Regions from separate parts of the Paenibacillus sp. p3-SID1389 genome, predicted to be linked through region 2. Evidence: riboswitches for the same ligand, from Rfam matches in the RefSeq annotation. Region 2 holds a riboswitch; the other holds the start of a gene.

Region 1 (14,853 bases), on a different contig from region 2:
CGAGGCCTTTGGCGCTCCCGGTAATTAAGGCAACTTTGCCATGCAACGTTCCTTCTCCTCCTCCCAGGTGCTGTTCCTTTAAGTATAAAAGATTTAAAGGATTCCCACAAACCGCCGCGGCGTTCTATCCCGTTCTTTTGCGCTCCCCCCATGCTCCACGACGAAACAGCGCTCTTTAAATGCAAAAGTGCAGTTGATTTTCACCAAAATGCCCTGACATTAAGCTTTCAAATGCAAAAGTACAGTTGATTTCCCGTCAGAAGCGTCTTTTGGGGCCAAATTGCCTCCAATCGAATGCACTTTTACATTTCACAGGCCATAAATCGGGCGATTTGCCGAAAATGAACTGCAGTTTTACAGTTGAGATGCAATGGACGCTTCAAACTGGCAGGAAAACAAAAAAATCCCGCTGCACACGCAACGGGACATTTCTGCTTCTTGCTACTTAGAATACCGGTACCAAAGCACCATCATAGGTGTCGTTGATGAACGTGCGGACTTCGTCGGAAGTCAGCGCCTTCGCCAGCTTCTGGATCGCTTCGGAATCTTTATTGTCCGGGCGAGCTACCAGAAGGTTCGTGTATGGCGAATCTTTATCCTCGATGAACAAAGCATCCTTCGTCGGGTTCAAATTCGCTTCCAGCGCGAAGTTCGTATTGATCAGCGCCAGATCTACTTCTGGCAGCAGACGAGGCAGCATAGCTGCATCCGTTTCTTTGAATTTCAGGTTTTTCGGATTTTCTACGATGTCTTTAGCCGTTGCTGTGATTCCAGCGTCATCCTTCAGTTTGATCAACCCTTGCTTCTGCAGCAACAGCAACGCGCGGCCGCCGTTGGTTGGGTCGTTCGGGATCGCGATTGTAGCACCGTCCGGAAGCTCGTCAGCGGATTTGTATTTGTTGGAGTAAGCGCCAAACGGTTCAACGTGAACCCCTACAACCGGAACGAGATCAAAGCCGTTTTGGGCATTTTGTTCGTCCAGGTAAGGCTGATGTTGGAAGTAGTTCGCATCCAACTCTTTTTCATACAGCTGTACGTTGGGTTGCACATAATCGGTGAATTCTTTAACTTCCAGCTCAACGCCTTCTTCTTTCAGCTTCGGTGCAATAAATTTCAAGATGTCAGCATGAGGCACGGTCGCACCTACAACCAGCTTCACTGGCTCGGCTGCGGTTTGGTTCCCCGAATCTGCGGCATTCCCTTCAGCTGCCGACGTTTCGCCAGCCGTGTTACCTGCTGCCCCGTTATTGGCGGCGTTATTGCTGCCGCAAGCAGCCAGTACCAGTACCAATACGAGCGTTAACAAAGATAAAGTCCATTTTTTCATTGCAGGTTCTCCCCCTTAAAGGTTTTTTGAATAAGGATGCTTCTATATATTTAAGTTTCCTTATTTCCGCGTAAAATAAATCACCAAGCGGTCACCCAGCATTTGCAGCACCTGCACCAGAATGACCATAAAAATCACCGAAACGATCATGATTCCCGTCTCGTACCGGTAATACCCGTAACGGATCGCCAGGTCGCCGAGACCACCGCCGCCGACCATGCCCGACATGGCGGTATAGGACACCAGCGTGACTACGGTAATCGTCATGCCCGCGATCAGGCCGGGCAGCGATTCCGGCAGCAGCACCTTGCGAATGATCTGGAACGAGGAAGCGCCCATCGCTTGGGAAGCTTCGATCACTCCGCGATCCACCTCGCGCAGCGCCGTTTCCACCAACCGGGCGAAGAACGGGGCTGCCCCGATCACCAGCGGCGGAATCGTCCCCTCCACACCGGTGGATACGCCCATGATCGCCCGCGTAACCGGAATTAACGCAACGATCAAGATAATGAACGGAACCGAGCGAAGGATGTTAACAATTAGCGAAATTATCCGGTAAACCCATCCTAATACCAAGGATTGAGAACGCGAGAAGGTGTACAGCAACACCCCGAGCGGAAGCCCGATCAAGAAAGTAAACAAGGTTGCAAAACCCATCATCTTTAGGGTGTCCAGCGTGGCCACACCCATCTCTGCCCAATCGATGGTTCCGAGATCCAATCCACGCATTATTCGATCACCTCCACGTCAAGGTCGCGTTCCCGCAGGAGCGACAGCGTGCGCTCCACCTGGTCATCTTCGCCTTCAAACGATACGGTCAGTTGACCGTACGGGATATCCTTAATCGCTGAGATCGTGCCTTGCAGGATGGCAAAGTTGACGCCGGTTTCCCGAACGACCTGGGACAACACCGATTCGTAGGTTTTCGCTCCCAGGAACGTGATTTTCACCAGCTTCGCCCACGCAGGATGCGGAACCGAAGTCGCCAGCTTCAAGCCTTCGTCCCCTGACTCCCGGTGGATAAACTCCCGGGTCACCGGATGTTTCGGCTTCAGGAACACCTCCGTCACCGGCCCCTCTTCCACGATGCCTCCTTGGTGAATAACCGCCACACGGTCGCAGATGCTTTGGATGACATGCATCTCGTGCGTAATCAGCAGGATCGTCAGCTGGAACCGCTTGTTGATGTCCAGCAGCAGCTTCAGGATGGAATCCGTCGTCTGTGGATCCAGCGCCGAAGTGGCCTCGTCGCACAGCAGCACATCCGGTTCGCTGGCCAAGGCCCGGGCGATGCCGACGCGCTGCTTCTGACCACCGGAGAGCTGCGCCGGATACTTGTGACGATGCTCCTCCAAGCCGACGAGAGCCAGCAGCTCATTGACCTTCTCCGCGATGGCCGCCTTCGGCGTTCCGATCAGCGTCAGCGGAAATGCGATATTATCATAAACGGTAGCCGATGACAGCAGGTTGAAATGTTGAAAAATCATGCCGATCTTGCGGCGCTGCTGCTGCAGCTCACGCTTACCGAGCTTCGTCAGCTCAACCCCGCCGACCCACACCTCACCTTCGGTCGGGCGCTCCAGCAAATTGATGCAGCGGATCAACGTGCTCTTGCCGGCACCGGAATGACCGATGACGCCGAAGATTTCCCCTTTGCGAACGCTCAGATTTAATCCGGACAGTGCGGGGGTCGCCGTTTTTTTGGTGCGATAGATTTTCGTAATGCCCTTAAGTTCAATCAATCGGCTAACCTCCTGTTCCTAGCATGGCGTAAATATAAGAAAAACGTCTATCGACGTACATTCAAAGTAGACAGACCGCGTTTAGCGGAAGTTTGTCTTGCGATATCAGGATGCCAATGCTCCGAAGTTTATACTTTCTGATATCTTAAAGAAAAAGAGCCCTAACAGATTCAAAGGGCTCTCTTTACGTAAAGACAATGCCTTCTCATCTGCCAAAACCGAGTAAATCACATCGGTTTTGAAGGAATTAGCACCATGACATTCCGCCGTGACGAGTGCGCTACATCCTGCAAATCATTTCACGGGCGAATCGGTTGCTGGGCTTCATCGGGCCTTTCCCTCCGCCTCTCTCGATAAGAAATAAAATATGAAATTAAAAGAGTCATTTGCGAGATTACATCGTTGTTAACCTGTCATGTAAAACTATTGATGAGTATAATGAGTTTTGTTCGTTTTGTAAAGAGGAAAAATAAGAATGGCGATCGGGTTAGATCGCCGTAATTTTTTTCCATCTATGATTGATGTAGTCAAAAACCGTGAAATAGGTTTCGCAAACCATTTGGTATCCCTGCTCAAGCTCACGGATATGCTGATCCAAGTCCTCCAGAGCGACCTTTCCGAACAACGCTTGATGCCGTTGCCACAAGTCGTCCTTCATCTCCGAGTTCATGTAGTGAATCTCCGTATTTCTCCGGCGCCGCAACACGCCCAGCGCTTCCCGGTACGTCTCTTTAATCGCGTTCAACCGATTCCCCAGCTCGGTGTGAGTCTTCAAAGCAGCAAATTGGCGCAGCACGGTAAAATAAGAGAAACGCGACTTCACCTTCGATGTGTTCAAATCAAACAGTTCATTGAGCACCGTGCCGAGCTTGTCCAGCGCCGAGAACACGCGAATGAATCCGTCCTTGTAAAAATACACATATCTTGCATAATCCGCCCGTTCAACCGGATCCATGTCTTCAACGAATTCGGTATGTACCTTTTTGCGAAAAAAGGTGGCGGCATATAAGCATTGTTCGAGCTCATCCAACGAAGTGATCAAGCCGTGCACCCAAATCTCCAGCTTGCGGAAATCATGCGTAGGGTCTTGATGCTCCTTGATTTCCTTCTGCAGCAGTCTCACGGTCTGCGTCATCGCGCTGATCGTTTCGGCCAACCGCCCCTCGTTTTGGCGAGGCGGCTCCCCAAGCAAGCTTCGCAGCATAGGCATTCCCCTTTTCACAGAAAGTAGGATTTCCAACGCTGATCCACCAAGGACACGATATCCTCTTGCGGGAACAGCTCATCCGGATAACCCGGCTTCATGCGGGCATCAATGACCAGCGGCAAACTGTAGGACAGATGATGCTGACGCACCTCGGAAGCCGCGTAAATGTCGCTGGCCGGATTAAACCGCGTAAACACCGTCCACAGGAACGCCGTTTGATCATGGGCCGCCGCTTCGGCGTTATCCACCAATACCACAAGCGGCCAAGCGGTCCCGCGTTCGCGAAGACGGCCCAGCAGACGCTCAGCAAGCTCCGGCTCGTCCTCATAGGATGCACCAGAAACGACAAGACATCCGTCATGAAAAACTTGGATCGCATCGATTTCCGCGATTTCACCTTCTTCGTACGCCCGGGGCAGCTCGCGCATCGGCTCGCCTACGCCGATCAGAATCGCCTTACTGCCGTGGTTCAGCTTATGGCCGGTATAATCCAGCGTATCATGCGAGGTGTTGTTTAGAATGAACAGATCCGTGCGCGGATCAAAACGTTCCAGCACCGTCTTCAGCAGCAGACGGAAATCTGCGAGATCAATCAGCTTGTCCGTCAGCATGAGGAATTTGGTCAGCGAGAGCTGGCCTTCACCCAGAATGCGGAAGGCGGACACCAGCGCTTCGCGGGAATAGCTCTCACGGACGACCGCCGAGCTCAGCGCATGGAACCCGCTCTCCGCATACGTCCATAGCGAGCGCACATTCGGCATTACGATCGGGAAGGCTGGCGACAGCAGCTTTTGCAGGAAATCGCCTAGATAATAATCCTCCTGACGCGGTTTACCGACGATCGTCGCCGGGTAGATGGCATCCTTCCGATGCCACATATGTCCGACGTGCAGCACCGGGAATTCATGCTGCAAGGAATAATATCCAAAGTGGTCGCCGAAGGGACCTTCGAGTCGGCGTTCATGCGGAGGCACCAGCCCAAAGATGGCGAATTCCGATTCGGCCGGAATGCGGTGGCCGCCCAGCGGGTTTTCAGCCATCGGCAGCTTCTCGCCGAGAATGAAGGAAGCGACCAGCAGCTCGGACAGATGCTCAGGCACCGGCGAGATCGCCGAGGCGATCATGGCTGGAGGTCCGCCCAGGAACACGGATACCGGCAACGGCTCGCCGCGTTTCTCCGCCTCATGGTAGTGGAACCCTCCGCCTTTTTGGATTTGCCAGTGCACGCCGGTAGTTTGGTCATCATACAATTGGATCCGGTACATCCCCAGATTGTTTTCTTTTGGCTGCAGCGGATTTTCCGTATATACAAGCGGCAGTGTAATAAACGGGCCACCGTCCTTCTGCCAGCTGGTCACCTTCGGCAGGTCCTTCAGCGGCGCTTCCGTTCGGCAGACGTCCAGAATGGGGGCGTCTTTTTTGGATACCGTTCTCATGCCGACCTTCAGTACGTCGCGGATTAGCCCGCGCTCATTCCAAATCGCTTTAGGTGTCGGCGGCAGCAGTTTATGTATCGCGTCAACCAGTTGGTTAGCAAGCTGTTCAGGCCGGGGACCAAAGGCCATCTCCACCCGGCGAGGCGTTCCGAACAGATTCGTTGCCACGGGGAAAGGCGTACCTTTGACATTGGTAAACAGCAAAGCCGGGCCGCCGTCGTCAATGACCCGCCGGTGAATTTCGGCCAACTCCAGGTAAGGATCAACCGGCACATCGATGATCGCCAGGTCGTTTTCTTTTTGCAGTGCATCGATCCATTGACGCAGGTTCTTGTAGCTCATCTCCTGATCCTCCTAAAAGACCGGGTCATCACCCGATCGTTGCATCACTTTACACTATAGACAAAAGTATACCTTACCTCACACTCCTCGGGAGGCCCTGTCATTCTACAGATTCATGACAATCCCGACGTAATCGCGGAAGTCACGCCGAAGCCGGACGTCAAGAAGTGCCAGTTAAACGGCTTTGTCAGCCGGCGCAGCCTGTGCCTCCTTGGCTGTTCGGCTCAACTGCCAGGCTCGGACGCTTAAATAGCACAAGACCCCAAACAAGGAGGCCAACACGATAATATGGGCCAGCGAAGCGAAGAGATAAACGTGGTAATTGTTTAACGTCAGCGCGATGGTCGCCCCGGTCAACACTTGAACGATCACCAGCACCGTTGCAGCAACGCCCAGCTTGCGGATGTCCGGCAGTTCCGGATGCTTGCGGAAGGCAAAATGGCCAACCGTTGCGATCACGACCAGCAACAGAGCGGCCGCAACCCGGTGAATAAAGGCGATCCCTTCTCCGCCGGATAATCCGGGAATGAGCTGACCGTTACATAGCGGCCAGCCGCTGCATCCGCCCGCCGAGTCCGTATGGCTGACATAGGCACCGAGATAAACGACGATATACGTATAGCCCGTCGCAAACCAGGTCAGATTGCGGAACGCTTTAGACACGCGGACTGCCGAGCCAGATGGGCGCATAGGGTCCTGCGGACGGCGCCCCGCGCTGCGGTCAGCTTGTCCGCGTTCTTCCTCGCGAACGCCTAGAACCAGCATGATCGAGCTGGCGAATGCGATCAACGAGAACCCGAAATGCAGCGCCATAACGGCGGACGACGTCGGGTAAATGACCGCCATCGCTCCCATCACGGCCTGCACCATGACAAAAACTAAGGCCATCAAGGAATACAACTGCAGATCCTTGCGGTTCTTCCGATACATCCAAAACGCGACAAACGCCGCCAAAGAAAACAAACCGGCCGCCCCGCTGACTGCCCGGTGAGAATATTCGATCATGGAAGCGAGCGTATGAGCCGGGACAAACTTCCCGTGACAGAGCGGCCAATCATTGCCGCAGCCGAGTCCTGATTCCGTTTTGGTCACAACGCTGCCCCCAAGCGTCGCCAGGAACATGACAAAACAAGAGGCGTAACTGAGCCATTTTAAAGATTTCGTATGCAAAACGGTTCACACCTTTAAGTTAATCGCTAATCCTTTTCATTATAACCGATCAAGTAACCACTTTCATAGAAAATGTTGAAAAATCGACACCGCCGCAAGGGATTTCCCTGCGGCGGTGTGATGAATATAATGGCGTTTGATTTTTGGATTATAACGTATCCCGGGTTTCCGGCGTGTCATGGAGCGTATGATACACATCCAACGCCTTGTTCAGGAAATCCTCAATTTCCTCACGGGATTTGCGGAGTTTGTTCACGAACCGAACCAGCTCGCGGCCGTCGGTATAGGCGACAAAGCTGGGGATACCGAGAATGTTTTGCTCCTGGCTGACCTCGCCAACTTGGTCCACATCGACCTCAATCAACGTCAGTCGACCTTCGTATTTCGCCTCAACCTCAGGCATAAACGGATCTATGAATTTACAATCCGAGCACCAGTCGGCTTTAAAGACCGCTACGATTAAGTTGCTGGATTGAATGCTGACTTGAAATTCCGCGGGGGACGTAATTTTTTTCATGGATGATCCTTCCTTTCATCAGGATACTTCTAGTCAACCAGAAGCGGGAGTGGAAGTCAATCTTTTTGGACATACTAGATCGTATTATGCCTAGCCGGCCGCCAAATATTCGGACGCTCGATCTAAGGTAGAAGGGAGGCGGAATCCATGGGGGACCACCGCCAAGACAATGGGAAGGCTGTCAACCTGAGAAGATGGATGTCCAGCCTGCCCGCCGCAATCTCAACCATGCTCAAAAACAAAACCGCCGTGCTTTCCGATTCTTCTGAATTGCGGAAAGAGACGGTTGATTTGGGCTGGAACGAAGCGGCCGCCCGTACGGTCATCAGCGAGATCGAGGAGTTGCTGCGGCGCACTGCGGCCGCTCGGACGGCGTCAGCAGGTGAAGATTACAGCGCCGAGGATTTGCAGTTGGCCGAAGCAATCGCTGAGGAAACCCGTTTGGCCGGTGCGAACAACATCAGCCGGACGGCGGCTTATCTCGCCTGCTATCAAGCTTGCCCGGAGCTGCACTGGGCTTTCCTCGCGCATATGGTCTCGCGAAACGCCGGCTGGAACATGACAGACCTGCACAGCAGCCGAATGGCTGATGTGATTGATGCCGAAGAGAAACGGCTCACGTATCGGTTTCTGGAACGTTGCAACGCCCTGATTTTTCAGGACGCTTATCCGCAGCTTAGACTGTACATGATTAGCCGGGAGTTCGGAGCCAGCCGGTTCCACTTGCTGCCGTATTTTCACGTTTCCCGTTTTATGCGGCCGTTTTGGGAGCGGTTTTGGATCGACCGCAGCAGCGCCTTGCTGACCGTCGGACTCATCATCAACGAGCAGAATTATATTGAGAAACGCGTGGTGCGCCATCCTTACTTCCAGAAGCATGTCACGGAAAAAATGAACTTCCGCCTGTTCAGCCTGGCTGGATTAAACCAGGTGGTGTTCCCGCTGAGCGAAGCGGCGGGAGTGGACGGGGCTGCCGGGGGTAAAATGCGCCGCCTTGCGGGGCGCACCGTCTCCGACTTCGGCAGCCTGCAGGCCCGCATCGCGTTAGGCAAGAGCCTGTACGCGATGCTGATGGGCTACCGCGCCGTGCGCAGCGGCGCGGAGCGCTTCGCCGCGAGCGTGCCGCACAGCGGCTCGCGGGCGGACTATTGGCCGGAACTGTTCACGGCCAATTTAGAAGAAGCTCTGACCGCCAAGGTACAGGGGTCAGAGCTTCTCGCCCAGGAGACGCTGCCGCCGGGCCAGCGTCTCTACAGCCCCAAGCTGCTCAGCGCTTGGGGCGACACCGCCTATGAGCCAATCTCCCGAGAGGATTGGCTCAAAGACACCCGCGCGCTGGACGACATCAGCGCGCCAAAAGCGCCGTTCCTGTGCGACATCAGCCGCTCGCACAGGAACGGCATCCTCACCACCGCATTTGTGCACGATGCGGTGGAGGAGCATTGACCGTCCGGGGCGGGTTGATGTGTCGCCTTCCCCCGCCCCGCTTAGCTTCCGCCACTCGCTCCGGTCTATCGCGGGTTCCCTCGTTAGCTTCTGTCGCCCGCTCCCTCCTCTGCTCTCCGCTACCCCCGTGGAGCCTACTCTGGCAGCTTCTTTTCACTATTATCCCGTATAGTCAGACGACCGAAAAACAATCGAAGTGAAATCACACTTCCCCATCACCGAACCCCTCTTCCCTCTTCCTTCTTCACTAGCCCCCTTTTTGCATCATTATTCCTTTTAATCAGCCAGCGAGTCACAACCTCTACACCAGCCCCCAACGAAGCTTGTCTGCCAGCTCCTTTTGCACGATTATCCCTCTTAATCAACCAGCGAGTGACCGAACTTGATGAGTATGTTCCTTACTCAATGCTAATCTCCCTCGAAACTGCCCCGCATAATCGGAATGATGCGTAACCTTAACTTCCAGCCTCCCTGAGCGAAGGGGATAAAGGTGTAAAAGGCGCCCCGACGTACACCCTTACGACCGCGGTTACCCAAACGATCTGCGGCTCTCCTGATTCCAGCTGTTTCATTCTGTAAGTAATAAGTAAAGCATATCCACTCGCACACTGCCGTCCATGACCAAAAGGGATAATGGTGTAAAAGCGCTCACGCGACATCCCCTTCTAGCCATGTGCTTTGCCCGTCTCCCAGCCGTCCAGCCACCCACCCCACTACATACGAATGGTATTCCTCTCACACTCCTACTTCCTGATCCAACGGGATAATCATGCAAAAGCTGCATAGAAAAGCATGCCTCCCCCACAACTTTACCTCTCTGACCAAAAAGGGATCATCGCGTAAAAAAAGCGACTAACGGGCACACAGTCATGCATCCGCTAGTCGCTGAGTTTTGCTTCTTGCTTTTGTAGTTAGCCCGCTTGACGGCCTTGGCGGCCGCTGCGTTGCAGGCGCATGAGCGGGGAGAGGATTTTGCGGAGGGGGGCTGGGTAGCTGGCCAGCTCGTCCTTCCGGACGACGCGCAGCAGGATGAGCAGCACTGGGTAAAGTGCGACTACTGCCACGCCAACGATGCAGCAGGTCAGGAAGAAGGCAACCCGCGCTGGCATCAGGTCGACCATTTGAATGCCGGCCTGGTTCAGGCCGTAGCCTACACCGGACAAAACCACGACGGTAACCAGGAAACCGCCCCAGCGGCTGCCCATCAAAGAAAACGGTACGATTTGCTTCATCGCCCGAACATTTAGCAGCGTGATGACGAAGAAGCAGAGCCCGGTGGCGATAATGATGCCATAAATCCCCCAGAACTGCGCAAACAGATAACTGGCTGCCAGCTTGACGAGTATCCCGATCGCCACGTGCACCATCGACAAGTTGGCTTTGCCTACCCCCAGCAGAATCGAGTTACTCGTCATCATCGTAATTTGAAAAATCGTTGCAAACGTCAGCAACGCGACGATGCTGCTGCCGTCCCGGGTACTGAACAGTAACCCGTTCACCGAATACGCCGCCGTGCCCAGCGCCAGAATGATCGGCATCCCGCTCAACACCGCGACCCGCATGGCCAAGGTGACTTGGCGCTGCAAATGTTCCTGATCCTTCCGCGCGTAAGCTGCGGAAATGACCGGCACCAGCGATTGGCTCAGCGCAATCGCCAGAATCGGCGGAATCCCCGCGATCATCTGCGCCCGGTTCCCGAGGATCCCGAGGATGTAGGTGGCTTGTCCAGAGCCGATTTGCCCGGAGAGCAGCGGCTTCAGGATCGAGTTGTCGATAAAGTTAACCGCCGGCACCGCCAGCGCGGTAAGCACGATCGGAATCGACAGCTTAAGGATTTCCGCGTAAATTCGCTTAAACGACAGACGAGCGGCTTCACCTCGCGGCTTCCCTTGCCCCTCGGCCTGGTCCTTCCGCTTCAACTTCAAGCTGTACACGAGCATCACAATCAGCGCCGCAACTCCGCCAAGCACCGCGCCAAATGTCGCGCCGGCCGCGATCTTTTCGCCCGAATAGCCCCAGTGGAACAACACGAACGCCAAAATAATGCCGGCCGCCACCCGCACGATCTGCTCGATGACCTGTGAAACCCCCCCGGCGATCATGATATTCCGACCTTGCAAGTAACCTCGGATCATAGCGATCAGCGGAAACAGCAGCAAGGCCGGCGCCAGAGCGCGAATGGCCACCACCGATTCCGGAACGCCGGAAGCTTCCGCATAATAGGGCGCCAAGGCATACAGCAGCACGAACATCACCAAGCCCGCCACACCGGCAAAGAGCAGCGCCGCCTGGTACACGCGCCGCGCCTCCTCCGGCCGGTTCAGCGCGTGCCGCTCCGACACCATTTTGCTCAGCGTACTCGGGATCCCCGCCGTTGCTAAAGTTAACAGCATGAAATACGCCGCATTCGCTTGCGAATACGACGCGTTCCCGATATCTCCAAGGATGTGCTCCAACGGAACGCGCTGGAACAAGCCAAGCACCCTTGCGATCAGCGCGGCTCCCGCCAAAATTAACGTGCCTTTAATAAACGATTCCTTCTTGGACAAAAGCAATTCCTTCTTTCCCGCAATCCATATAAGTGCTAACTAGAATGAAAACTAAAATGCAACGATCCAAATGATAAACACGATGATCATCACCAGTTGCAAAATCACCTTGACCACCATGCTGCTAAACAAGCCAACGACGGAACCAATGCCCACTTTAAACGATTTGGTGAGCGACTCGCCCTTAATCAATTCCCCGATCATTGCACCCAGCAACGGCCCTAGTACCAGACCAAAAGCCGGAATAACAAACGGACCGATGATAATGCCGATCGTGCTAAGCCAGACGGACAGCTTGCTGCCGCCGAATTTTTTGACGCCCCAAGCCCCGACCGCATAATCCGCCACCATCAGCGCGACCACGATCAACGTTTGTAGAATCCAGAAGAAGGGGCCAAACGACTCAAACGAGAAAAACCATCCGTACACAAAAAAGGCAAAATAGATGGCGAGCACCCCAGGCAATACGGGATACACCGCTCCGGCCATCCCCACGGCAAACAGGGCAATCACCAAAATCCAGCCAATCACGGACAGCGCCATTTTCTCACACCCCTGTCAAAATATAATCCCGAATAATCCAGGCAATGCCATCTTCATTATTCGACGTGGTCACGACATCGGCCTTCTCCTTCACGGCCTCCTGGGCGTTCCCCATCGCAACCCCCAGACCCGCGGCTTCAATCGCAGCCAAGTCATTTAAGCTGTCTCCGATCGCGACGACTTCGGACATCTCCAGTCCAAGCAGTCCGCAAACCGTCTGAATGCCGCTGGCCTTGCTGATCCCTTTCGGATTGATCTCCAAATTGTGCGGGGATGAATTCGTGATTTCAAGTCCGCCCATCTCTTGCAGCTGCCGTAAAATCTCTCCCCTCACCTCATCATCCTCGGTAAAATAACCAAACTTCATCCAATGATTCCGTTCCAATAATTCCGGTTGCCAGTTTCCTTCGTTATAATTGCCTTCCACGGCGTAGGCCCAGAACCAGACATTCTTTTCCCGGGAAATGTCGTACATTCGTGAAACGAGTGATCGATCAAGCAGCACCCGACGGTACAACTCATGCGGCGACTTCCACACTTCGCTTCCATTTACCGTAATCATCGGCGTTCCAAGGTCAAGCTGATCGCCATACGGAACCGCCTCCCGATAGCCGCGTCCTGTCGACAAGCAGACGTGGACCCCGGCCGCCGCCGCCTTCCGAATCCATCGTTCCGTCTCCGGCGAAATTTGTAGTTCGTCGTTCAGCAAAGTTCCATCCATATCGAGCGCCAACAGTTTATATTTCAACAACAGACAGCTCCCCCCATCCCCAAAGAAGTTCTTGACTCTCTAAACAGCATATCGCCATTTTATCATAATCCCGTACTCCGACAAAGCTTAGTGAACATAAGGCCAAGTAGTTCATAAGCCATGATAAAAGCCGCCCATCAGGCGGCTTCGCTCCACTCAAAACTCTCAGATTAGCGTTGGCTGGTCAACGACTCGATATCGATGAAAGGTGTGGCGCCGCCCGTGACTTGCGGGAGCTTGCCATCCCATTTTTCCAGCGCCTTCTCCTGCACTTCGATCTGCTTCAGCTGTACCAGCTCCGGCGTAACCTCCTGCTTCTTCAGCTTCAGCGCTTCTGCCTCGGCTTCGGCCTGAGCGATCTTCTGCTGCGCTTCAATCTGAATCCGCTTCAGGTCGTTGCTCGCTTTCAGCGCCTGCTGCTGAGCAACCTGCTTCGCTTCGATCGATTGGTTAAACGCGTCGGAGAACTTAAAGTTGACGATGTTAATTTCGTTAACGATCAAGTCATATTTGGCCAAACGGGAAGTTAAATGCTCGCTAATCTCCCCGGCAACCACATCGCGCTTGGCGATCAAATCCTCGGCTTGGTACCGTGCCGTCACCTCTTTGACGATTTCCTGCACAGCCGGGTTAATGATGACCGTATCGTAATTGCCGCCGATATTGTTCATCAGATTGTAGGCCGAATCCTTGTTCACCGAATAGTTGACGGCAACATGCGTCGAAACCGGCTGCAGGTCCTTGGATGATGCGGTCGTGTCCGTTTCCGTTTTGGTAACCTGCGTATTCACCTGAATGACGGTTTGAACAAACGGTATTTTGAAATGCATGCCCGGAGCCAAAATATTATCGTTTAACTTCCCGAACGTTTTGTACAAGCCGACATGACCGTATTCGACCTGCGCATAACTGTTGGATCCGACGATCAGGACGACGATGACGATGATGGCCGTAGAAATCCATTTCCCCACGGACATATTCCTCTTTGTTTGCTGCTGCGTACCTGTCTCCATATGAATCCCTCTCCCCTTAATATGTGGTCTAGCCGGACCGATTGACCGGCTAACTTTAATAAGTAATACGGAGAAGGCCGTCGCTTGGTGGCAAAAACTTGACAAAAGTGTGTCGGATTCATGTTAACCATCGTCTTCTACGTTCATCGAATACGGTTCCGCTGCCTTAAACCGCCGCAGAATGCAGCCCATCGCGTTTCCGGTGCTTCTTCCCGAACCGGGCGATCAAACCATGCTTCGGCGAAAAGAGCAACGCCAGCAGGAACAACATCCCGGCTACCGTTACCATTGAGCCGGCGATGGAAGCGTCCAGCCATTTGGCCGCATAGTAACCGCCGGCTGCGCTTATCGCCCCGATCAGCACGCTGTAACCGAGCATTACACTCAACCGATCGGTCAGCAGATAAGCTGCCGAGGCCGGGATAATCAACATGCCGACGACCAGGATCGCCCCTACGCTCTCAAAAGAAGCCACCGTCGACAGCGATACGAGCCCCATCAGCAGATAGTGGAACAACGCAACCGGGATGCCGACTGCAGCCGCTAACGCGGGATCAAAGGCACATAGCTTAAACTGCTTGTAGAAGAGCAGGATGGCCGCGAGCACGATAAGCAGCGTCCCGCCCAGCATCCAGACGGCAACCGGCCCCATATCGTAGCCGTTCCAAATCCAGGTGTCCCATTGGACATAGGCGATTTCGCCGAACAACACGCAATCCAGGTCCAGGTCAATATGCGAAGCGTTCCGGCTGATCAGGATCACACCAACGGCGAACAGCGCCGTAAACACGATGCCGATTGAGGCATCGG
Region 2 (14,853 bases):
TGATGCGGGCAGTTCATCGGACGAAGCACAAATTCTTCCGTATCGATCGTCATTTTCGGGAACATGTCTTCTTGATAATGCTCCCAGTGACCCGATGTTTTATACAAATCCACGTTCCCCAGCACCGGCGTGTATACATGCTGGTAACCCAGTCTTTCTTCGATATCAACGATATAACGCTCCAGCGTCCGACGAACCGTCGCTCCCTTCGGCAGCCAAATCGGCAAGCCTTGGCCGACCAGGTTGTTGAACGTAAAGATGTTGAGTTCCTTCCCCAGCTTCCGGTGGTCGCGTTTCTTCGCTTCTTCCAGCATGTGCAGATGATGATCCAGGTCCGCTTTCTTCATAAACGCGGTACCGTAAATCCGCTGCAGCATTTTGTTGTTGCTGTTGCCGCGCCAGTACGCGCCAGCCACGCTCAGCAGCTTAAACACTTTGATTTTCCCGGTCGAAGGCACGTGCGGCCCGCGGCACAGGTCGAAGAACTCGCCTTGATCATAAATCGAAATGACGCTGCCTTCCGGCAATTCGCGAATGATCTCCAGCTTATACGGATCATCCAGCTCCGTATAGATCGCTAACGCTTCTTCACGGCTAACCTCGCGGCGGGTAATCGGCAGGTTTTCACCGATGATGCGTTCCATTTCTTTTTCGATCTTTTGCAGGTCCTCTGGATTAAGCGGATGCTCCAAGTCCATGTCATAGTAGAAGCCGTCTTCGATGACCGGCCCGATCCCCAGCTTCACTTCCTTGTTGCCAAACAAGCGTTTCACCGCTTGAGCCATCAAGTGGGCGCTGCTGTGACGCATGATTTCCAGACCTTCTTGGGAATCCCCAGTAATGATCTCAACTTTGGCGCCATCCACCAGCTTCGTGTTTAAATCCACCGCCACGCCATTGATTTTTCCGGCCAGCGCATTTTTGCGCAAACCGCTGCTGATCGAAGCAGCGACATCCTCCAGACTGCTGCCTTCCGCATACTCCCGAACCGAACCGTCCGGCAAAATAACAGATACTGCCACCTTGATTTCCTCCCTAAAATATGTGATTGTTTACCGGAAGCGGACAAATCAAAAAACGCCCGTCCCGGAAAGGGACGAGCGTTAAATACCCGTGGTTCCACCCTCATTCGGCCAATCCGCAGCACTCACCCGTGCATCACAACTCGGAAACGGCCCTTAATTCGGCATTCGTTAACGGGAATGAACCGGTATTCCTTACTTCACGAAGGTTCGGGAATACAGCTACAAAGGGGTAAACCAAAAGCGAATCCGAAGGGAATTCCAGCCAAGTTCCCTCTCTCTGTACCGTTCAAGTCTTCTGGCTCATGTCTTTGTCCACGCTATTTAAGGTTGTTCACTTAATGGAAGTAATTATAATGCGAACTTCCCGGATCGTCAAGAAACCTCTTCTTCATTACCCTTGATCTAGACGCCGCGTCTCCTGATGGAACAGCTGGCAATGCGGGCAAAGCAAGCAGATTTCCACCCGATCGCCAAAAATCCGCGAGATCGTCGTAATCACCTGGGCATCAGGTTCCTGGGTATGAATCAAAATCCGGTCCGGGGACAGGGAGATCAAGGTGCTGACGATCACGTCCTCCATCTGCATCTCCTGATCGGCAATCCGCGCGACAACCCCGCCAGAAGCCGGCACACGAATCGGCGTAAATTGCTCGTTCAGAATCGCAAATTCATGATCGTGCTTATGCATCAAATGAACTAACGGGGTCAAAGGCTCCTGAAAATACACGAAATACTGCAGCAGCCCAATGAATTCCTCATACTGCTTGTCGAGCAAAAACTCGTCGACGGCATAATCTACGATTTCGCGCAGCTTGTCCTCGTAAGCCTTGAGGCGAAACCAGACGAACCCTTCCAGATGGAGGTCGGAGGAAGACTGCAAATACTCGCGTAGCGCTTCTTGTACCAACGCTTTGCGTTCCTCTCGGGCACAGCCGGTAACAGCTTCTTCGGCCAGAAGCCGGTCCACCATGTCATGAACCTGCTGCGCTTCCTCGCGGGATTCGAAGCTGTAATCCCGTCTCATGACTCGAGCGGCGACCTCTTCTTCCTTCTCGCTGATGATGTATTCTGCGATGCCAAGCGACAAAAGGTCGATCAGTTGTGGATCGCAAGCAGCTTGCCCCCCGCCGCTGGAGTCTGGACGTCCGATAAGCAACGCCTCCAGCATCCCGCCTTCGGCTGCTTGAAAGCTAAGCCGAACCTCGCGGTTATGTAAGCTGCTGACGGCCTCCTGTATCAAAGCTTTGAACCGTTCCTCCGATTCGGCGGAACCACAATTGACGCGTACAGTAAAAAAATCCATGAATCTGGCCCCCTTCCGCTTCCTTCTCCAAGTATATGGTGGGAAGGTAGCGGATATACGGGAACCGTTCATGGAATGAAAGGCAGTTCTGCCAGCAATATTTTATAGGAGAATCAAGTTAGTTTTGCATAATAAAATCGCGTTCGACCGTAGCTTCTTCATCAAACACACGTAAAATCTCATATTTGGTATTGCGTTGAGCCGGAACTTTGCCTGCGGAACGAATGATCGACAGGATCGATTCGATGTTCACTTTATGCGTCGCACCGGCGGACGATACAACGTTCTCCTCGATCATCGTGCTGCCGAAGTCGTTACAACCGTATTGCAGCGACAGCTTGCCGACTTCAGGACCCATCGTCACCCAAGAGGACTGCAGGTTTTTGATGTTATCCAACACAATTCGGCTAATCGCTACCGTTTTTAGATAGGCTTCCGGCGTTTGCCGTTCGGCTTTCAGGTTCGTGTTGTCCGGCTGGAACGTCCAAGGGATAAAGGCCAAGAAACCTTCCGACGGATAACCGTTCTGGATGCATTCATCCTGTGCTTCCCGCACGCGCAGCAGATGCAGCGCCCGTTCTTCCATCGACTCGCCAAACCCGATGACCATCGTGGCCGTCGTGTTCATTCCGATTTTATGGGCGGTTTGCATTACGTCCATCCAGTCTCTCCAGGAGCCTTTCAGGCGGCTGATTTTGCGGCGTGTCCGGTCGTCCAAAATTTCAGCTCCGCCGCCCGGCAGCGAATCAAGACCTGCTGCATGGATTTCGCGCAAGACCTCTTCCAGCGAAAGCCCATCGGACACTTCCTTCATCTTCATGATTTCCGCAGGTGAGAACGAGTGCATCGTGATGTTCGGGAACCGCTCTTTAATCGCCTTCAATAAGTTCGTATAATAGCTAAATGGTAAATTCGGGTTGGTTCCACCTTGCATCAGAATCTCTGTGCCGCCTACGTCCACCGTTTCCTGGATTTTTTGAAAAATCACTTCGTCCGGAAGCACATACCCTTCCTCAGAACCTGGCCGGCGGTAAAAAGCACAGAACCGGCAATATACGTCACAAATGTTCGTATAGTTGATGTTCCGTCCGATCACAAACGTCGTGATCGGTTCGGGATGCTTGCGCTCCATCAAAATGTTGGCGGTATGCCCGATCTTCTCCACTTCGTCAGATTCGAACAACCGGATCGTATCCTCCAAATCCAGGCGTCCGCCCTGCAGCGCTTTGTTTAATATATCGTCGATTGCAGTCATATCACTGCCTCCTTAGAACAAATAAATGAATCCCAGGCGATACCTGAAAATTTAAAATGTTAATTCAATCGTAACACAGTCCGCCCAGGAAAAACAGCACCCAATCACGGCGCAGACGCCGAAGAAACGTTGACACATACAGAGGAAAATGCCAAAAAGGCCGCATACCGCGGCCTTTTTATCCGTTCACGAGCCTATTCAGCTATTTGCAAGCGCCTCGTCCAAATCGGCAAGCAAATCGTCGATGTCCTCCAGCCCGACGGAGAAACGCAGCAGCCCGTCGGTAATGCCCCGCTCGCCGCGAACTTCCGGCGGCATCGAGGCATGCGACATCATCGCCGGGTAAGAGAGGATGCTCTCGACGGCACCCAGGCTGACCGCAACGAGCGGCAGCTTCACCCGATTCAGCACCCGCTTGGCCCGCTCGCCTGAACCAACGTCGAAGGAGACCACCGCGCCATAACCGGTGGATTGCTTCTCCTGAACCTCGCGGCCGGGGTGATCCGGCAAGCCAGGATAATACACGGCCGCGATGTCGCTCCGGCGGCTCAGCCAGTCGGCCAGCTTGCGCGCGCTCACTTCGCTGTGCGCCATCCGCGCCCCCAGCGTCTTCATGCCGCGCATCAGCAGCCATGAATCCTGCGCGCCAAGGACGGTGCCCAGCCCGTTCTGCACATATTTCAGCTGACGGGCCAATTCTTCCGTCCGGGCCACCGCCAGGCCGGCCAACACGTCGCTGTGTCCGCCGAGGAATTTCGTTGCGCTGTGCAGGACGATATCTGTCCCCAGCTCAATCGGGCGCTGGTAATACGGCGTCATAAACGTATTGTCCACGATGCTAAGCAACCCATTTTCTCGCGCCCACGCGGAGATTTCCGCGATATCGGTGATTTTTAACGTAGGATTGGACGGCGTTTCCATATAGACGGCTTTCGTGTTGGCTTTCAAAGCCGCCTTTACCTGCTCCGGCTGCGTCATATCGACGAACGTCGTTTCGATGTTCATCCGGGTTAAAATATTGGACAGCAGACGATAGGTCCCGCCGTACACATCTTCGGTCACGATAATATGATCGCCGGCCGAGAGCAGCATCAGCGTTGTGGAAATGGCGGCCATCCCGCTGGCAAACGCGAAGCCTTGGACCCCGCCTTCCAATACCGCAATGTAATCCTCCAGCGCCTGCCGCGTCGGATTGCCGGAACGGCTGTAATCGTGCTGCGGCGGATTAAAAATATCGTGATGATGGAACGTCGACGCCTGATAAATCGGTACACTGGACGCGCCGGTAGCCTCGTCCACCTCGCTGCCGAAGTGAATCAGCTTCGTTTCAAATTTGTTTTCCCGTTTCTCCTGCCCGCTCATGCGCCTTGTCCCCCTTCGACTTCCTGCCGCGCCGCTTCCAGTGCATTACTCAGGTCCGCAATCAAATCATCAACGTGCTCGATGCCAACGGAGAACCGCAGCAACCGATCATCCACGCCCACCGCATTGCGGATCTCCTCCGGAATGTCAGCATGCGTCTGCACTGCAGGATACGTCATCAGCGATTCCACGCCGCCGAGACTTTCGGCAAATGCAATCAGATTTAGATTGCGCAGCACCGGCTCTACGTACCGAGCATCCGTTACTTTGAAGGAGAAGATCCCCGTATTGCCGCTCGACTGCTTCCGTTGCGTCGCGTACCCTGGGTGATCCTCCAATCCCGGGTGGAATACCTCGGCTACCTGTGGATGTGTCTGCAGGAATTTGGCGATCGCCAGCGCGTTGCTTTCGTGCCGCTCCATCCGCAGCGCCAGCGTCTTCATTCCGCGCATCAGCTGATAAGAATCGGACGGGCTGAGCACCGCCCCAATCGAGTTGTGCAGGATCGCCATCTCCTGAGACAGCTCCTCGCCTTTGGTGATGATCAGACCGGCCAGGACATCGTTATGGCCGCCCAAGTATTTTGTCGCGCTATGAACAACGATGTCCGCACCAAGCTCAATTGGCCGCTGGAAATACGGCGTCATCAGCGTATTGTCGACGATCGTCAGCAAGCCATGAGACCGCGCCCATGTCGATACCGCTTCAAGATCGGTGATCATCATCAGCGGATTGGTTGGCGTCTCAATAATAACCGCCTTTGTATTCTCTTGACGTACACGTTCGAGTGCATCCAAATCGTTCGTATCCACATAAGATGCGGTTACGCCAAATTTGGACATGATCCGCTCCAGCAAACGGTATGTGCCTCCGTAAAGATCCAACGATACGATGAGATGGTCGCCTTGAGAAAATAACGTAAATACCGTCTGCAGCGCGGCCATCCCGGAGCTACAGGCAAACCCGGCATCGCCGGATTCCAGAGCGGCCGCTGCGTCTTCCAGCACTTTGCGGGTAGGGCTTTTCGTACGGATATAATCGAAGCCCGTGCTTTGCCCCAGACGCGGATGCCGAAACGCCGTGGCTTGATAAATCGGATAATTTACCGCGCCTGTGACCGGTTCTTCGACCGATCCGATTTGTGCCAATCTACTCTCGATGCGCCATTCCTTGTTTCTCTCCCCCACCTGCAATCCCTCCACTTTTAGATCTCATATACAAAATCGGCCGTTTGATCGATATCGTACGGTGTTTCTTGATACACATAGTAGTTTAACCAATTGGAAAATAATAAGTTTGCATGGGCACGCCACGAAGAACGCGGGGTGCGAGTCGGATCGTTATTCGGGAAATAGTTTACCGGCAAATCGATTTCCAAGCCTTTGGCAACATCCCGGTCATATTCCCATTTGAGCGAATCCGGATCGTATTCGGAGTGCCCGGTCACGAAGATCTGTTTACCGTCGCGGGTGGCGACCAAATAAATGCCGGCTTCCTCCGATTCCGCCAGAATCTGCAGTTCCGGCACCCGTTCGATGTCCGAGCGTTCCACGTCCGTATGACGAGAATGCGGCACTTGGAACACTTCATCAAACCCACGCAGCAGCTTTACCTTCGGATCGTTGACCGTGTGGGAGAAGACACCAAAGCACTTTTTCGCCAGTGGAACTTTACGAACGCCATAGTGGTAATACAATCCGGCCTGCGAGGCCCAACAGATGTGCATGGTCGAAGTGACATGGGTTTTGGACCACTCGAAGATTTCCTTCAACTCTTCCCAGTAGTTCACTTCTTCAAAATCCAACTGCTCGACCGGTGCCCCTGTCACGATCATGCCGTCAAAGCGGCGATTACGAATATCGCCAAACGTTTTGTAGAACATCTCCAGATGCTCTGCGGACGTATTTTTTGAGGTATGCGTGCTCGGATGTAGCAGGACGATTTCCACCTGAAGCGGCGTGTTCCCCAGCAAACGTAAGATTTGTGTCTCCGTCGTTTCCTTGGTTGGCATCAGGTTCAGAATCGCGATCCGCAGCGGGCGAATGTCCTGATGGTATGCACGGCTTTCATCCATCACAAAGATGTTTTCGTTGGCCAAGACGTCCTTGGCCGGTAAATGGTCCGGTACTTTAATCGGCATGTGGTTTCACTCCTTTAATCGTAGCGTCATCCTTAATTCATCATCCGTTTCGAGGGGCCGTTTATACAAAAATGACCTCTCTCACGGGGAGAAAGGTCATTACGTATTCGGTATGCGCCTCTCTCATCTCTCAGAAGCCGTCCAGCGTTCGAAACGGACGGTCCTGCAAGAATTAGCACCGCTGCGATGGGTTTCATCGCCGGTTGCCGGGTATCATCGGGCTAGTCCCTCCACCTGCTCTTGATAAGATTTCGCTGTATTTAGTTATTTTCGGGGGCCTGGGCCATCGCCCGTACTCCCTGACATTCACTTTAAAGTATCCGATGGTATTCCGTCAAGAACTCTGCGAGAAAAATCACACGGTGTTCATGGACCGCTTGAATCCAGTGCACATAGTATACTTTTGGGTTGAAACATTTCATTCGCTGGCGTTATACTAGACAAGTGCCTTTAGGCCCAGACGGGCCTAGGGTTTGACGCATATTCATGTAACCTGATCATAGCGAGGTGAAACCGAGAATGGAAGGCGACCCGAGTCCGCAGAGGAACACCCAGGTCAAACAATTGCATAGGAAACCGACCCGCTGGGTGCCTGCGGAACGTAAAGGGCACTTTCGTTTCCCGGTATTTGCATAAACGCCTTTTTGACCGTTGCCGGGCGAACCCGCGGTTGGTCCCTTTCCTATGCTGCAACAAGAGCATCCCAGGCCTTCAGGCCCGGGGAAAGGAGTGAAAGCATATGAAAATCCGTCATGTTCTAGCCGGCGTATTTACCCCCGTAGAGGACGTGGAGTTGACAACCACCCCTCCGGAAGAAGGCTTCTATTGGATCGACGCGGGCGTGGATGACCTTGCCCTGCTGCAGCCTTTATTTTCACTGCACGATCTGGCTGTGGAGGACTGCTTAAGCGAAGAAGAGCAACGTCCGAAGATCGAAACCTACGACAACCACTATTTCATCGTCGTGAACAGCATTCGGTATGATGACGAGGAAATTTTCCTGCGTGCATTGAACATTTTCTTGGGACGGCATTATATCATTACAGTTACTAAACAGAAAATCAACGAGCTGCGTGCGGTGAAGCCGATCCTGTGGGAGCAAGAGGTCAGCGAGCCCGACCGGTTCCTGTACCTGCTGGTCGACCTGGTGGTTGATAACTACTTCACCGTCGGCGATCGGATTGAAGTGAAGATCGAGAAGCTGGAAGAAGACATCCTGATGCATACCAAACGTTCGCACCTGAACGAAATCATCGGGCTGCGAAGTGAAATTTTGTGGCTAAAGAAAGTGCTGGGTCCGCAGAAGGAAGTCATCAACATTTTGAACAAGAAAGACCTTCGTCTGATCGACGACCAACTGCAAAAATACTTCAGCGACATCTACGAAAACGCCGTGAAGATCTCCGAGAACTTCGACACGTTCCGCGAGCTCGTCGGCAACTTACGCGAGGCCTATCAGGCCGCCATCGCCAACCGCGCCAACGAAATCATGCGCGTGTTCACCGCGATTACGACGATCTTCATCCCGCTGACGCTGATCACCGGGATCTACGGGATGAACTTCGACTATATGCCGGAGACCCATTCGAAGTACGGCTACTTTATCGTCCTTGGCATCATGGCCGTGCTCGGCCTCGGCATGTACTACATCTTCCGGAAGAGAGATTGGATATAGACAGTAAGGCCAACACGGGCTGGAATCCGCGTTGGCCTTTTTGGTTGGGCGAGACGTTTGCTAGGAAGCCTAACCCTTTGAAGGTGCGAGATGTGTGTGCGCGGGCGTTAGGCTGACGCTTGATAATGCGCCGTTTAAGTTGCGGCTTTGGCCATTTGAGAACGGCAAGACGTATTGCACTAGCCCCTTGTTGGACGTGCGCCTGAATCCCCCTGACCGTTTAAATTAGGCGAGTCGAGCGTGAACTGCAAAAGTGCAGTTATTTTGCCGCGATCCCCCCCTAAATCGACTCTTAACTGCAAAAGTGCAGTCTTTTTTCGATAAATGGGCTGCTTTCCGCAAAATCTCCCGAAATGAACTGTACTTTTACAGTTAAAATGCATTTTGGCGGCATTTTCGGCCGGATCAACTGCACTTTTACAGTTCATCCGGACGTCGGCGGTCAAACACTTCGAAATTCCCTCATTACCTGCTGCATTTGCGACTCTTGCGAGTAGCAACACGTACCACTCTTACAGCACCAACAGTCACTACCGCACTACTGCACTTACCACTCATCCCCCAACTTACTACCCTTACCGCACTACCACACTTACCGCCTTACTGCCCAAAAGCATCCCTTGCCGCCTCAACCCGCGTGCCGGGCGTTCTCGCGCTGGCGGCGGTACCGGATGCGGATCAGGCGCAGTCGCTCGTACAGCGTATCGAGGTTGCCGCTGCCGCCTTCACTGGCTTCGGGCCCGTACACCTTTTGCAGAACCGGCTTCAGGAGCGTGTCCCCCAGCTCTTCGTAAGCTTTCCATACGGCCTGCTGCTCCGCTTCGGGCATGACCTCAAGTTCGGCACTCACCAAATCCTCGGTGTTGTAGCCCTCCTTCTCCAAGCTTTCCAGCAGCTCCACCGCATCCCGCCGCTCGATGCCCGTACGGGCGCAAATATCCTCTACCTTAAGCCCTGCGGCCAAGGCTTCGAGCACCGCTCGACGGACGTTGAACTTTTCCATTTCCGCCCGGTATTTCACTTCCTTCTGCTTATACATCCAAGTACGGAAAACCTCGTCGTCGATTTCCTGCTCGACCCAATCCAGCGGGAACCCGCGCTTCCGCTCGGCCGCCCGAGTGATCTCCAACAGCTCGGCGCCATATTCGCCGGCCTTGTTCTCACCAACGCCCGGCAGCTGCAACAGCTCATCCACGGTCTGCGGCAGAAATACGCTGATCATCCGCAGCAACCGATTGCTGGCAATTAAGTAAGGCGCTTTGCGCTCAGACGAAGCTTTTCTCCGACGCCAGGCCGTCAACTCGTTGTATACCGGTTCATTGCTGTTTAATTCGCTATAGCAAAACAGCTTCTGCGCCGCCATCCCCCGTCCGGTTAACGCTTCCTTCTCGTCCCAGATTCCCTCCATTATGGGGCGAAACCCCTCGCCTAGCTTGGCGGCCAATCGATGGCGGTAAATATGAAGCATCTCCGACCATGAAGCCCCTTCGTACCAAAGGTCCTCCTGCTCACTGTCTGCTGTCACCTCATTCCAGCCCATCCGCCAAACGCCGTCCTCCTCTCCAATCCACACCTGGGCCCCCCGAATCATGGCCCCGCCGTCCTTCTTCTCCAGACTGTTCAAAAATACAACCCGCATCAACCTGTCCCTCCTTGAAAAATTTTCAGCTACGAAGGAGTCATTTCATCTTTTTGCGCAAAACAAAAAGCACCTCTTCTGCGAAATTCGCAAAAGAGGTGCTTCCTCCAAACGTAACCTGTTATCCCTAATAATACCATAATCAACCAAGCTGTCAATGCATAGGAATCATTTTCCCATTGTCTTCCGTTTTCCGGTATAATAACTAGAGACATTCCGAAATAAGGGAGGCATTACAGGATGAGCGACCCGCATCAAGAGCTTGATTTCCTGTCCGACAGTACCGAAAACACTTCGACCCGGTTCGTCACGTTCATCGGCGGATCGCTGAAGCGTTATGACCTGGCGGTCACCACGACCAATCGTTTCTATGGGAAGAAGCTGGTCACCGACCTGCACAACGGCCGTACGGCCATTCTTGGCACCGACGACCTGGAGGAGGAAGGGTACCTCGAACATATTTATAACCTGAGCGAGGAGGAAGGCACCGAACTGCGCACCTTTCTGTACCAGGTATTAGGTGAACCGTACTTCACGGATTAAAGTTGCACGCAAAACCGCAAAAACAGCAACCTGCGTAATGGACCGTATTGCTCTTATTCACCTATTTCCCGGCAATTTCTCGGTGTAACGGACTCCATTGACCTTAATGGCCACTTTTAAACGACACCCATCCAGGCGCTGATGCTGGCCATCTCCAGTTCCTCGAACTTGGAGATTACCTGCGCCGGATTCAGCTCAAACCGGCAGGTCTCTACATCGCATTCCAGCTCAATGTCACAGCGGATCTTGGCCAGCTGCCGCGAGAGATGCAGCATGTCGAGATCCGCTTCGATTTTGGCCCGGACCGATTTGGACAACTGGTCCAGATTGGCCAGGATGCCTTCCACCGAGCCGTGCTCCTGCACGAGCTTCAAGGCGGTTTTCTCGCCGATGCCGCGCACGCCCGGATAGTTGTCGCTCGTATCCCCCATCAAACCCTTCAGGTCCACGATCTGTTCAGGCCTTAATTGCTTCTCCTCCATCAAGGCCTCCGGCGTATACACCATGTAGTTTCCGTGGCCTTTTTTCATGATGATTACGCTTGTCCGCTCGCTGACCAGCTGCAGCATATCGTGATCGCCCGTCAGCACCAGCACGTCCATCTCCTGACCAAAGCGAGCTGCCAGCGTTCCGATGCAATCGTCCGCCTCATAACCCGGTGAGCTGATGTTCGGAATCCCCAAGCTGTCCATCACCTCGCGGATCATGGAGAACTGCGGAATCAGACCCTCTGGCGCGTCCGCACGATTTCCTTTGTAATCGGCAAACTGCTCCGTCCGGAACGTCTTGCTGCCCAAATCCCAACAGCAGGCGATATGCGTCGGCCCAAACTTCTGCACCGCGTCCCAAAAATAACGCATAAACCCGTACACCGCATTGGTCGGAACGCCCGCTTTCGTCCGCCGGATATACCCGGTTGCGGCCGAAGCGTAATAGGCGCGGAACATTAACGCCATTCCGTCCACTAGCAGAATCGTATTTTTACTGCTTTGCGCCAAATCCACGATTCACCCAAGCCACCCTTCTCGTTCAAATTTATTGGCCCCAAGCCTGTACATAGGCTTCTTCCTTGTAACCGACAGTTACGGTCTTTCCGTCCGTCACGATCGGGCGCTTGATCAGCATGCCGTTCGAGGACAGCAACTGAAGCTGCTCCTCCCGCGACATCCCCGCCAGCTTGTCCTTTAAGCCCATTGTCTTGTAAACCTCACCGCTCGTATTAAAAAACTTCTTCAATTCCAACCCGCTGAGTTCCACCAGCTTATCCAGTTCGGCAGCACTCGGCGGCGTTTCCTTGATATGATGCAGCTCCAGTTCATGCCCTTTGGCCTGCAGCGATTTAATTGCACTTCTACATGTCCCGCATTGCGGATAATGATAAACCTTCAGTTTGCTCACGTTCCTTATTCCTCCTTACCACTTTCCTAAAAACTCGCCCAACGCAGCATCGCTTCCAGCTTGAGCATATCCTCTGGCAGCTCTGACTTAAAGGTCAGCGCCTCACCGGTAAGCGGATGGCGGAAGCCAAGCTCTGAGGCGTGGAGCGCCTGTCGCCCGATCGCCGCATCTAAGCGGGCGATTCGTTCGCGTGCAGGTGCCGGCAGCTCCGCGAGCCCCGCCATTCCGTAGAACTTGTCGCCGATTAGCGGGTGGCCGATCGACGTCATATGCACGCGGATCTGATGCGTCCGTCCTGTACCGAGACGCAGCTCAACCCGAGCCCCGTCGCCGTAGGCTTCCGCGACCTTATAATAGGTCAACGCGGGATAGCCCGACGGGGTGACAATCCGGCGGTGAGGTTCGGCAGGATCGCGGTCGATCGGGCCGTCGATCGTTCCTTCCGGCACCGCCGGACAACCGTGCACCAGCGCCGTATATTTCTTGGTGACCTCACCTGCGATCAACTGCTCGGAAATATGCTGGTGCACGTAGGCATTTTTGGCGATGGCGATCAAGCCGCTCGTCTCCTGGTCCAGCCGGTGCACGGGGCGGAAGCGGAATTTCTCGCCTTTCTCCTGCCAATAATACACGACGCCGTTGGCCAGCGTCCCCGTGTAGTGACCATGCGTCGGATGCACGATCAATCCCGCCGCTTTATTGACGATCAGCAGCGCCTCATCCTCGTAGACGATATCAAACGGTATCGGCTCCGGCAGGATGTCGGTTGACGTTTCCTTTTCCAGCGAGACGCTCACCGTATCCCCGGCTTTCACCGGGACGCTGATGTATACCCGCTCCCCGTTCAGCATCACCCCGCGCTCGGTCAGCTTAATCCGCGACAGCAGCTTGCGGGAGATCCCCATCCGGCGTTGGAGCACGCTTTTGACCGTCCAACCGTCCTCCGCTGCAGGGACTTGATATTCAATCGGATCATAATATTCGGAACTCACTTCTTGCCAAACACCTTCCCGCTCCGCACGTATTCGATATCTGCCACCTGCTGGCGATGATTAGCCATGCGAGCCGCTGCAAAGAAATAGTCCGACAACCGGTTCAGATAGATCAGCACCTCGGCATTAATCTCCTTGACCCGGCTCAGCGTAACGACGCGGCGTTCGGCGCGCCGGCATACAGTCCGGCAAACGTGCAGGGCCGAAGCCAGCGGCGTTCCCCCGGGCAAAATAAACTTCTCAAGCGGCGGATTGTCCGCTTCGTAACGATCAATCCATGCTTCAAGCCGCTGTGCGAGCTCCGGCGTCACCTTGTAGCGGCTTTCCGACAGCTTGACGTAGGCGAGATCGGAGCCGCAATCAAACAACTCGTGCTGGATCTCCAGCAGCTGTTCACGAAGATCGCCAAACGTCACCTCGTCCGATAAACTGACTGCTTGTCCCACGAAACTATTCAGCTCATCGATCGAACCGTAGGCTTCAACCTGCGCATCATCTTTTGTTACTCGACCGCCGATGACCGTGGTTAGCCCTTGGTCGCCGGAACGCGTATAGATCGACATTCGTTTTTCCTCCCCGTGACATACTCTCGTACCATCTTACCATAAATCACAGCCCGGCTGGTCATGCAACTGCTGGAACCGCAAAAAGGAGACCCGCAAGGCGGATCTCCTTCAACTTCAAGGATCAAACAAGGTTAACGTCGAATGGATTTTGGAGTGGTTTTCATAGTTTTCATGAATTCATTAATTTTCAGGTCCAATAAGCTGCTGATTTCAATCACGATGTCCGATGTAAAGGATTTTTCTTGCAGAAATAGCCGTTCCATCTTGCTGCGAAGCAAGTGAATTTCATCCTCCAGCGTTACGGCTTGCGGTGAATGCGGCCGTTCCTCTTGATCCATGCACGGGCTCATGACGCGGCCATCAGTAAATAAAGCGTTATTGTAAGGCACGTTGTACTCACCGCACAAAAGAAATCCCTCCCTGAGAAACTAAAACCTTCTTCCAAAATCAAATTATACCATGTCCATTAAAATTAAAGCAATTAGAAAATGAAAGAATTGTTAATTAACCCCATTAACTCCATCTTCTCAGGTAGGTCTTAAGTAATTTGCAAAATCAGCCTTGCTTCAATTTACGGACGAACTGCTCCATTCGATTTAACGCCTCGTTGAGCTGATTCACTCCTGTCGCATAGGAGCAACGTAAGAACCCTTCCCCGCCGGCGCCAAAGACATTCCCCGGAACCGCCGCCACCTTCGCCTCCAGCAGAAGGCGTTGGGCGAATTCCTCCGAGCTGAGTCCGGTAGACGCGATGCTAGGAAACGCATAGAACGCCCCTTGTGGCTCGTGACATTCCAGGCCGATGTCGCGCAAGCCCTGAACGATCAAGCGGCGGCGCTGATTGTAGGATTCAACCATCTGGTCTTTCTCCTCCAGCCCATTCTTCAGCGCCTCGAGCGCAGCCACTTGCCCCATAACCGGAGCGCACATCACCGTATATTGGTGAATTTTCAGC

The links. Region 2 has a riboswitch for S-adenosylmethionine ahead of metA (homoserine O-acetyltransferase MetA). Riboswitches for the same ligand answer to the same signal wherever they lie in the genome.
Region 1: linked by a shared signal. The riboswitch ahead of M3G15_RS07670 (methionine ABC transporter ATP-binding protein) and the one ahead of metA (homoserine O-acetyltransferase MetA) in region 2 are both predicted to bind S-adenosylmethionine.

The regions. Positions count from the first base shown of each region.
Region 1 is NZ_JALXVO010000013.1:31,749-46,601, forward strand. It holds gene M3G15_RS07655 (SDR family oxidoreductase) at 1-46, opposite strand, end outside; gene M3G15_RS07660 (MetQ/NlpA family ABC transporter substrate-binding protein) at 446-1,327, opposite strand; gene M3G15_RS07665 (methionine ABC transporter permease) at 1,388-2,056, opposite strand; gene M3G15_RS07670 (methionine ABC transporter ATP-binding protein) at 2,056-3,069, opposite strand; SAM riboswitch class I at 3,272-3,429, opposite strand; gene M3G15_RS07675 (Cthe_2314 family HEPN domain-containing protein) at 3,557-4,273, opposite strand; gene M3G15_RS07680 (UbiD family decarboxylase) at 4,288-6,054, opposite strand; gene M3G15_RS07685 (COX15/CtaA family protein) at 6,229-7,224, opposite strand; gene M3G15_RS07690 (thioredoxin family protein) at 7,373-7,741, opposite strand; gene M3G15_RS07695 (DUF2515 domain-containing protein) at 7,889-9,187, shown strand; gene M3G15_RS07700 (putative polysaccharide biosynthesis protein) at 10,099-11,736, opposite strand; gene M3G15_RS07705 (DUF456 domain-containing protein) at 11,788-12,273, opposite strand; gene M3G15_RS07710 (Cof-type HAD-IIB family hydrolase) at 12,284-13,027, opposite strand; gene M3G15_RS07715 (prohibitin family protein) at 13,201-14,007, opposite strand; gene M3G15_RS07720 (metal ABC transporter permease) at 14,210-14,853, opposite strand, start outside.
Region 2 is NZ_JALXVO010000025.1:15,013-29,865, reverse strand. It holds gene thrS (threonine--tRNA ligase) at 1-1,022, opposite strand, end outside; gene M3G15_RS12135 (putative sporulation protein YtxC) at 1,417-2,328, opposite strand; gene mqnC (cyclic dehypoxanthinyl futalosine synthase) at 2,447-3,583, opposite strand; gene M3G15_RS12125 (trans-sulfuration enzyme family protein) at 3,782-4,945, opposite strand; gene M3G15_RS12120 (aminotransferase class I/II-fold pyridoxal phosphate-dependent enzyme) at 4,942-6,132, opposite strand; gene metA (homoserine O-acetyltransferase MetA) at 6,150-7,085, opposite strand; SAM riboswitch class I at 7,206-7,335, opposite strand; gene corA (magnesium/cobalt transporter CorA) at 7,825-8,760, shown strand; gene M3G15_RS12105 (HRDC domain-containing protein) at 9,389-10,399, opposite strand; gene M3G15_RS12100 (DUF3055 domain-containing protein) at 10,640-10,942, shown strand; gene M3G15_RS12095 (5'-3' exonuclease) at 11,059-11,940, opposite strand; gene M3G15_RS12090 (arsenate reductase family protein) at 11,978-12,340, opposite strand; gene M3G15_RS12085 (RluA family pseudouridine synthase) at 12,367-13,332, opposite strand; gene M3G15_RS12080 (cob(I)yrinic acid a,c-diamide adenosyltransferase) at 13,329-13,895, opposite strand; gene M3G15_RS12075 (aspartyl-phosphate phosphatase Spo0E family protein) at 14,030-14,248, opposite strand; gene M3G15_RS12070 (aminotransferase class I/II-fold pyridoxal phosphate-dependent enzyme) at 14,454-14,853, opposite strand, start outside.